DNA from 2 places in the Hydrogenophaga sp. H7 genome. Region 1 is predicted to be linked to the other one. Evidence: predicted binding sites of a transcription regulator. Region 1 holds the regulator's gene; the other holds the start of a gene.
The links. The regulator sigma-54, encoded in region 1, starts transcription at its own class of promoters, with help from an activator protein. The targets are predictions, from matches to a motif close to TGGCANGNAANCTGCTTT.
Positions count from the first base shown of each region.

Region 2: the regulator sigma-54 is predicted to act here: its motif matches at 1,557-1,574, upstream of BC358_RS18460 (nitrate regulatory protein).

Region 1 is NZ_MCIC01000020.1:174,558-178,754, reverse strand. It holds gene BC358_RS21565 (class I SAM-dependent RNA methyltransferase) at 1-1,030, opposite strand, end outside; gene BC358_RS21560 (RNA polymerase factor sigma-54) at 1,027-2,646, opposite strand; gene lptB (LPS export ABC transporter ATP-binding protein) at 2,659-3,408, opposite strand; gene lptA (lipopolysaccharide transport periplasmic protein LptA) at 3,444-4,043, opposite strand.
Region 2 is NZ_MCIC01000018.1:164,966-169,162, forward strand. It holds gene BC358_RS18450 (hypothetical protein) at 1-156, opposite strand, end outside; gene BC358_RS18455 (hypothetical protein) at 164-1,384, opposite strand; gene BC358_RS18460 (nitrate regulatory protein) at 1,586-2,869, shown strand; gene BC358_RS18465 (CmpA/NrtA family ABC transporter substrate-binding protein) at 3,212-4,197, shown strand, end outside.

The sequences.
Region 1 (4,197 bases):
GCGCACCGCGTTCGGCCGCCCGCACCTGGGCGCTCTGCCCTGCCACCCCGGCAGCCGCAATGCGCTCGCCATAGGGCGGGTTCAGCAGCATCACGCCGGGCTTGTCGGTCGGCGGCATGCGCTGCAGCGCGTCACCGCCACGCAGCTCCATCGCGAAGGCCACACCCGCGCGTTCGGCGTTGCGCTGCGCGAAGTCGACCATGCGGAAGGCCACGTCACTGCCGAACACGATGGGCTTGCGCCCGGCCGGCCACTCGCGGCGCTGCTTCGCGGCCTCGTCCTTGAGGGCGTGCCAGACGTGTGGCTGGAACGGCAGCAGCTTCTCGAACGCGAAGCGGCGCTGCAGACCGGGAGCGACCCGCAGCGCGATCTGTGCCGCCTCGATCGCCACCGTGCCGCTGCCGCAGCAGGGGTCGTACAGCGGCACGATGTCGTCCAGCGATTCGGCTTCGGCACCGTTCCAGCCGGTGGCGGCGATCATGGCCGCGGCCAGCGTTTCCTTCAGCGGCGCGTCGCCCTTGTCCTCGCGCCAGCCGCGCTTGAACAGCGGCTCGCCCGAGGTGTCGATGTAGAGGCTCACCGTGTCGGTGGTCAGGTGGGCGTAGAGCCGCACGTCGGGCCAGGTGGTGTTGACGCTGGGGCGCTCGCCGCGCTTGTCGCGGAAGCGGTCGCAGACTGCGTCCTTGATCTTGAGCGCCGCGAAGTTCAGGCTCTTGAGCGGGCTGTGCTGCGCCGTGACCTCGACCTTGATCGTCTGCTGCGGCGTGAACCAGATTTCCCAGGCGACCTCGCTGGCGGCCGCGTACAGGTCGTTCTCGCTGCGGTAGCCACCGTGCCAGAGCTGCACCAGCACGCGCTGCGCGAGCCGGCAGTGCAGGTTGAGCTTGAGCGCGTCGCGCCAGGACGCCAGCAGCGCCACACCGGCGCGCGACTTCTGCACCGCGGTCTCGCCCGTGATGCGCGTGACTTCGGCGGCGAGGTAGTCCTCCACGCCGGCGGCGCAGGGGAGGAAAAGATTCAATTGGTTCAAAGCGCTTTTCTCAGGTTCGCCGGCGCGATGCGCAGCGCCTCGCGGTATTTCGCGACCGTGCGGCGCGCGCACTCGATGCCCTGCTCCTTGAGCAGGTCCGAGAGCTGGTTGTCGGACAGCGGCTTGGTCGGCTCTTCGGACGCGATGAACTGCTTGAGCAGGGCGCGCACCGCCGTGCTCGACGCATTGCCGCCGGTCTCGGTTCCCAGGCTGGAGCCGAAAAAGTACTTGAGCTCGTAGGTGCCGAACGGCGTGGCCATGTACTTGGCCGTGGTCACGCGGCTGATGGTCGACTCGTGCAGGCCCAGCTCGTCGGCGATCTCGCGCAGCACCAGCGGGCGCATGGCCAGTTCGCCGTGCATGAAGAAGTTGCGCTGGCGCTCGACGATGGCGCTGGAGACGCGCAGGATGGTGTCGAAGCGCTGCTGGATGTTCTTGATGAACCAGCGCGCTTCCTGCAGCCGCTGCTGCATGGCCGCGTGGCCCGCTTCGCCGCCGGCCTCGCGCCGCCCCCGCAGGGCGTTGGCATAGACGTCGTGCACGCGCAGGCGCGGCATCACCTCGGCGTTGAGCGAGACCTTGAAACCGCGACCGGCGCGGGTGACGATCACGTCGGGCACCACCACGTTGCGCTCGACGTCGACGAAGCGCCGGCCCGGCTTGGGCTCCAGGCGGGCGATCAGCGCCAGCGCGGCGCGCACGGTCTCGTCGTCGTGCCCGGTGGCCGCACACAGGCGCTTGATGTCGCGCTTGGCCATCAGCTCCAGCGGCTGCTCGCAGATCGCCAGCGCCGCGCGGGCGGAGGGCGTGTTGCGCAGCTCCATGATCTGCAGCCGCAGGCACTCGCCCAGGTCGCGCGCGCCCACGCCCGTGGGCTCCATCTGCTGCAGCCACTGCAGGGCCATGCCCAGGCGCTGCTCAATGGCCTCGACTTCGTCGAAGCGCGGCTCTTCGTCGGCCGGCCGGCCCGCGGTCAGGCGCCAGCAGGCGCGCGCCAGCTCGTGCAGGCTGTCCTCCAGATACCCGTCGTCGTTGAGCGACTCGATCAGGAAGTACAGCGCCGCGCTGTCCTCGTCCGACAGGCGCAGGCAGCGCGCCTGCTCGTGCAGCTGGTCCTGAAGGCTAACCGGCACACGGGCCAGGTCGGCGGCCGTGGCGGTGTCGTCGTCGTCACCGCCGGAACCGCTGTTGCGCGCGGGTGCATCGCCGCCCCATTCGCTGTCGTCGGGCGCCATCTCGACGGTGCCGTCGCCTTCCCAGCTTTCTTCGACCGGCGCGGCGCCGTCCAGCCGACTCTCGACCTCGTCGCTGGCGCTGTCTGCGCTGTCGGCCTGGGTGGTGCGGGTGTCCGGTTCGGCGCTGCGCAGCTCGACCACCGGCTGCGCCGCTTCTTCCAGCTGCTCGCCGGCGACCACCGGTGCGTCCGCGGTCTGCACGCCGAAATCTTCGCGATCGGCCACTTCCTCGCCCCGTTCCAGGAACGGGTTCTCGTCGAGCATCTGCTCGACTTCCTGAGCCATCTCCAACGTGGACAGCTGCAACAGGCGGATCGACTGCTGCAGTTGCGGCGTGAGCGCGAGGTGCTGCGACACCCGCAGCGACAGACCTTGCTTCATCGGCTCATTCCGTCACATGCGGAAGTTCTCGCCCAGGTAGACGCGGCGCACCTCGGCGTTTTCGATGATCTCGGCGGTGGTACCGCTGGCCAGCACATGACCGTCGCTGATGATGTAGGCGTGGTCGCAGATGCCCAGGGTTTCGCGCACGTTGTGGTCGGTGATCAGCACACCGATGCCGCGCGACTTGAGGAAACTGATGATGTGCTGGATCTCCAGCACCGCGATCGGGTCGATGCCGGCGAAGGGCTCGTCCAGCAGGATGAACCGCGGCCGGGTGGCCAGCGCGCGGGCGATCTCCACGCGACGGCGCTCACCGCCCGAGAGGGCGGGCGCGGGCGAATCGCGCAGGTGGTCGACGCGCAGCTCCTTGAGCAGCTCGTCCAGCCGGGCATCGATCTCGCGCGCGGACAGCGGCTGGCCGTTCGCGTCCTGCTGCAGCTCCAGCACGGCGCGCACGTTCTGCGCCACCGTGAGCTTGCGGAAGATCGAGGCTTCCTGCGGCAGGTAGCCCAGCCCCAGCCGGGCACGGCGGTGGATGGGCAGGGACTCGATGCGGTGACCGTCCAGCAGGATCTCGCCACCATCGGCCCGCAGCAGGCCGACGATCATGTAGAACGACGTGGTCTTGCCGGCGCCGTTGGGACCCAGCAGTCCCACCACCTCGCCCTTGTCCACCGACAGGGACACGTCCTTGACCACCTTGCGGCTGCCATAGGACTTCTTGAGTCCCCGGACCTCCAGACGGCTGTGCGACGGCATGCCGCCCGACGGACTGGCGCTGGCGACGGTCTCCGTCACTTCTTGGGCTCGGTGATCTTGCCGCTGGGACGCAGCGTGGCCGGATCGGTCGCCGGGGCGGCGGGGCCGTTCTTCTCCTCTTCCGGGATCGGCGTGAGCATGGCGCGCACGCGGCCGGTGGGGTTGGCAGCGGTCTTGCTGGTGTCCCCACCCTTGACCGTGAACACCTCGGTCAGGCTGTTGTAGAGGATCTCGCTGCCCACGCTCTGGTCGTTGAGCAGGGTGCCGCGGTAGCGGCGCAGCACCGCGCGACCGGTGAACAGCACCGTCTGCGCCTTGCTGTCGTATTCGATGCGATCACCCTCGCCCTCGATCCATTCGTCCACGCCTTCCCGCTTCTGGCGGAAGAAACCGGCCTTTTCGGGGGTGCCCAGCAGCAGACCGTACTGATTGCCTTGCGGGTCCTGGCGCACGTCCAGCTTGGCACCGCGCATCAGGATGGTGCCCTTGGTGATCACCACGTTGCCTGTGAACACGCTGGTCTGGCGTGTCTCTTCGTAGCGCAGCGCATCGGCCTCCACGTTCATGGGCTTGTCCTTGTCGGCCTTTTCGGCCAGCGCCAGCAGGGGCAGCATCAGGCCAATGACGGCCAACATCCGGGCGATGGAACGGGGGGTTGGTGCGTGTGGGTGCATGGCGTTTGAGGGCACAGATCTTGCATTCATTGTAGCGGCGCCCAGAGCGTTTCGCCGCTGCGCCGGCACATTGTGCCCGCCATGAAACCAGGAAGCCCGCACAGGGCGGGCTCCG
Region 2 (4,197 bases), on a different contig from region 1:
ATACACGCCGTCGTAGTTCACGATGGCAATCGCGTCCTCTGGCCGCCACAGGCCTTCGGCCGCAATCGCGTTGTAGGTCGCCTGAAAGGCGGCCAGCCAGTCCGGGCTGGTGCTGAACGCATTGCTCGCAAACCAGATGAAGGGCCGGCCGCGCACGTGGGTCTCACGGATCGCCCGGCGGAACGCCTCGCCGAGCTTCCCGCTGGTGCAGGCACCCAGCGGACACTCGATGAAGGTGCCTTTGCTGCTGCGGAAAGCCAGCACCGCGTTGGCATTCGCGTAGATGTACCTGGGGGTTGGTGGGGTCGAAGTTCTGCGGCTGCCAGCCGGTGTAGACGGCTCCGTAGCGGCGGCTCGCCGGCGCGGTGGGGTCGGTGTAGATCGCTTCGGCCTGGGCCACGGTGCGACCATTCCAGCGGCTGGTGTCGCTGGTGTAGAAGGCGATGGCCTCCGGGTTGAGGCTCTGGTCCATGTCCGGGTAGAGCACCTGGAGGTTGTTGAACGCGAGAAGCGGCAGCCACGCAGACGTGCCCGGGGGCACCGGGTATTCGGTGATCAGGTTCCGCGTGGTCATCTTGCGGATGAGGTTCGCGCTCTGTTCGTCCGTGATCTTGGCGTTGTTGCCCCAGATGCCATGCGCGTTCTGGCGCACGTAGGTCCACTGTGCGTCCAGCGCGGCGTTGTCGGCCAGCTGGTTGTTGCCGTGCAGGGAAATGAAGACCCGCGGCCGGTTGGGGCCGGTCGGGCCGCAAGGCGGGCTGGCGCAGGCCGAGACCATCACGTGGTAACCCACGCCTTCGTACCGGTGCGTCGCGGTCATGGTGGCCTGCAGGCGCAGGCTTTCTTCCTCGCTGGCGGTGTAGAAGTGCACGCCCTGGCGCACCACGAGGAAGCGGTAGAGCGGCGTGAACCCGGCCGCTGGCGTCTGGCTGGCGTAGTAGGCGATGCCCTCGTAAGTGAACTGCGGGAGGTTGGCCTCGACATTGGCCCGCTCGGCCTCGCTGATGGTGTAGAAGTGGACACCGGTCTGCGTGTTGTAGAAGCGGTGCACCGGGCTCAGCCCGGCTCCGGCGGCGCCGGCCGCGTAGAAGGCCTCGCCCTCCGGGCTCATGTGGGCCGCGGTCCGGTACACCGCCTCGCGCTCTTCGATGCTGGTGGTGTAGAAGTGCGCGCCCGTGCCCGTGTTGTAGAAGCGGAACACCGCCACCCGGCCCGAAGCGGCCTTGCGCACATTCGCCACCCCGAGCGAGACAGGCACCGCGTCTGCGCCGCCGGTCGAAGACGTCGTCCTCGCGACCACGCCAGCACCGGCCGCCTGCTGCCGGGCGCTGGCCTCCTGGTCTGTCTGGCCACCACCACAGGCGGTCAGAAGACCCGCGGACAACACCGCCCACGCCACACCTCGCTTCAACCACACCATGGGCACCCTCTGCTTCCGGAAAACGCACGAACCCGGAATTGGACCCGAATCCCCCGCCGTCATCCGGCTCCAGCCCGCCGGGCTGACAGGCGGCGCCGTTTCACCCACCAGTCGGTGCGTCGTGCACACCGCGCGGCGGCACGAATGTTGCTGCCACCCCGGGGCATGAAATCGGCCTTCTGTTTCCTCATTGCCGCCAAGCGCTGTGAAATCGCCGGCCTGCAACAGCTGGCGCTGACCAGCGCCCTGGTCAACGCCACCGGCCGCTTCATCCATGCGCTGCAGCGCGAGCGCGGCCTGTCCAACCTGTACCTCGCCTCGCAAGGCCAGCACTGGGCCGATGAGCGCCTGGCCCAGGTGGCGTGCTGCGACGAGCTGCAGGCCGAGGTGCGCGCCTCCTTCGACACCCTGGACACCGAGACCCCGCGCGCCGGCAACGGCGCCCGCCTGTTCAGCCGCATCGCCTATGTGCTGCAGGGCCTGGACGCCCTGCCCCTGCTGCGCCTGCGTGTGCAGACACAGGTCTGGAGCGCCGCACGCGCCACCGCCGGCTACATCCGCCTGATCAACGGCCTGCTGGCGGTGGTGTTCGAGGCCGCCGACAGCGCCTCGGACCCCGACATCTCGCGCCGCCTGGTGGCCCTGTTCAACTTCATCCAGGGCAAGGAATTCGCCGGCCAGGAACGCGCCACCGGCTCGGCCCTGTTTGCGGCGGGCTGCGCGCAGGCCGACGGCCAGCAGCGCCTGCTGCACCTGATCGACTCGCAGGAACGCTGCCTGCAGGTGTTCGCCGACTTCGCCAGCGAGCCGCTGCGCGAGGCCTGGGCCGCCGTGCAGCGGCACGACACGCAGGCCTCGCTGGAGCGGCTGCGCCGCATCCTGGCCACCTCGCTGCCCGGCGGCCCGCTGGACACCGGCCTGAGCCAGATCTGGTTCGACGCCTGCACCGCCCGCATGGACACCATGAAGACGGTGGAGGACGCGCTGGCCGCCGAGCTGGAGGCCCTGTGCCACCAGCGCCTGGCGGCCGCCACCCGCGACCTGGCCGACTTCCAGAAGTGGCAGCGCGCCGAGTCGCTGGGCGAGGACCTGCCCGAGCACGGCGACTTCTTCGACGAAGGCCAGGCCGCCCCCGCGCCGCCGGTGAACCTGGGGCACCCGGTGCAGGCCTACGGCCCGCAGGTGGAACGCTCGATCCTCGAACTGGTGCACGAACAGGCGCAGCGCCTGCAGCAGATGGGTGACGAGCTGGACATGGTCCGTGCCAGCCTGAACGAACGCAAGATCGTCGAACGCGCCAAGGGCCTGCTGATGGCACACCGCCAGCTCAGCGAGCACGAGGCGCACAAGACGCTGCGCCAGATGGCGATGAACCAGAACCGGCGCCTGGTGGACGTGGCGCAGGCGGTGCTGGCCATGGCCGAGATCCTGCCGCCGGGCCTGCGCTGAGCCGCCCTGCTGCGGCGCACAAAAGCTGTGCCGCACCACAACAGCGCACCAGTTTGAAGCCACCCCGACGGCGTCCGCCGCCCCACCGCCTCACTGAGCGTTTCAAAAAACACATACAAATCAAAAACTTACCCCAACACGGCGGCACAGAGCAACAAGCTGGCACGGTCCGTGCTGAAGGATGGACAACGGGACGTGCCAATGGCGGCACACCCTCCCGACCGTCTCAGGACACTCAGGACAACGGCGTCCATTTCTCGCCCCCGACAGGGGGGCCTGGAATGGGCGCCGTTTTGTTTTTCCGGTTTCAGTTTTTGGTTTTTTTCTTCACAGGAGTTGAGCATGAACGACCACCGCGCCACGACACCCGAGACCGCCGCCGCGCCCGCCGCCGACAGCGGCTCGCGCCGCGACTTCATCAAGAAGGGCGCGGCCGCCGCCACCGTCTTCTCCACCCTGGGCCACAGCGGCGTCTGGGCCGCCGGCTCCGACGCGCCGGAGAAGACCGAGGTCAAGATCGGTTTCATCCCGCTGACCGACTGCGCCAGCGTGGTGATGGCCAGCGTGCTGGGCTTCGACAAGAAATACGGCGTGACCATCGTGCCGACCAAGGAGGCGAGCTGGGCCGGCGTGCGCGACAAGCTGGTCAACGGCGAGCTGGACTTCGCCCACGTGCTCTATGGCCTGGTCTACGGTGTGCACATGGGCACGGCCGGCCCCAAGAAGGACATGGCGGTGCTGATGAGCCTGAACAACAACGGCCAGGCGATCACGCTGTCCAAGGCGCTGGCCGACAAGGGCGCGGTGGACGGCCCGTCCCTGGCCAGGTTCATGGCCGCCAACAAACGCGAGTACACCTTCGCGGGCACCTTCCCGACCGGCACCCACGCCATGTGGATGCACTACTGGCTGGCCGCCGCGGGCATCAACCCGCTGTCGGGCGCCAAGCTGATCACCGTGCCGCCGCCGCAGATGGTGGCCAACATGCGCGTGGGCAACATGGACGGCTTCTGCGTGGGCGAGCCCTGGAACCACCGCGCCATCATGGACGGCATCGGCATCACGGCCAACACCACGCAGGACCTCTGGAAGGACCACCCTGAAAAGGTGCTGGGCACCACGGCCGAGTTCACCAAGAAGTACCCCAACACCACGCGCGCCGTGATGATGGCCGTGCTCGAAGCCAGCAAGTGGATCGATGCCGGTCTGCAGAACAAGCTGAAGATGGCCGAGACCGTGGCGCAGAAGGCCTACATCAACACCGGTGTCGACGCGATCAACCAGCGCATTCTGGGCCGTTACCAGAACGGCATGGGCAAGACCTGGGA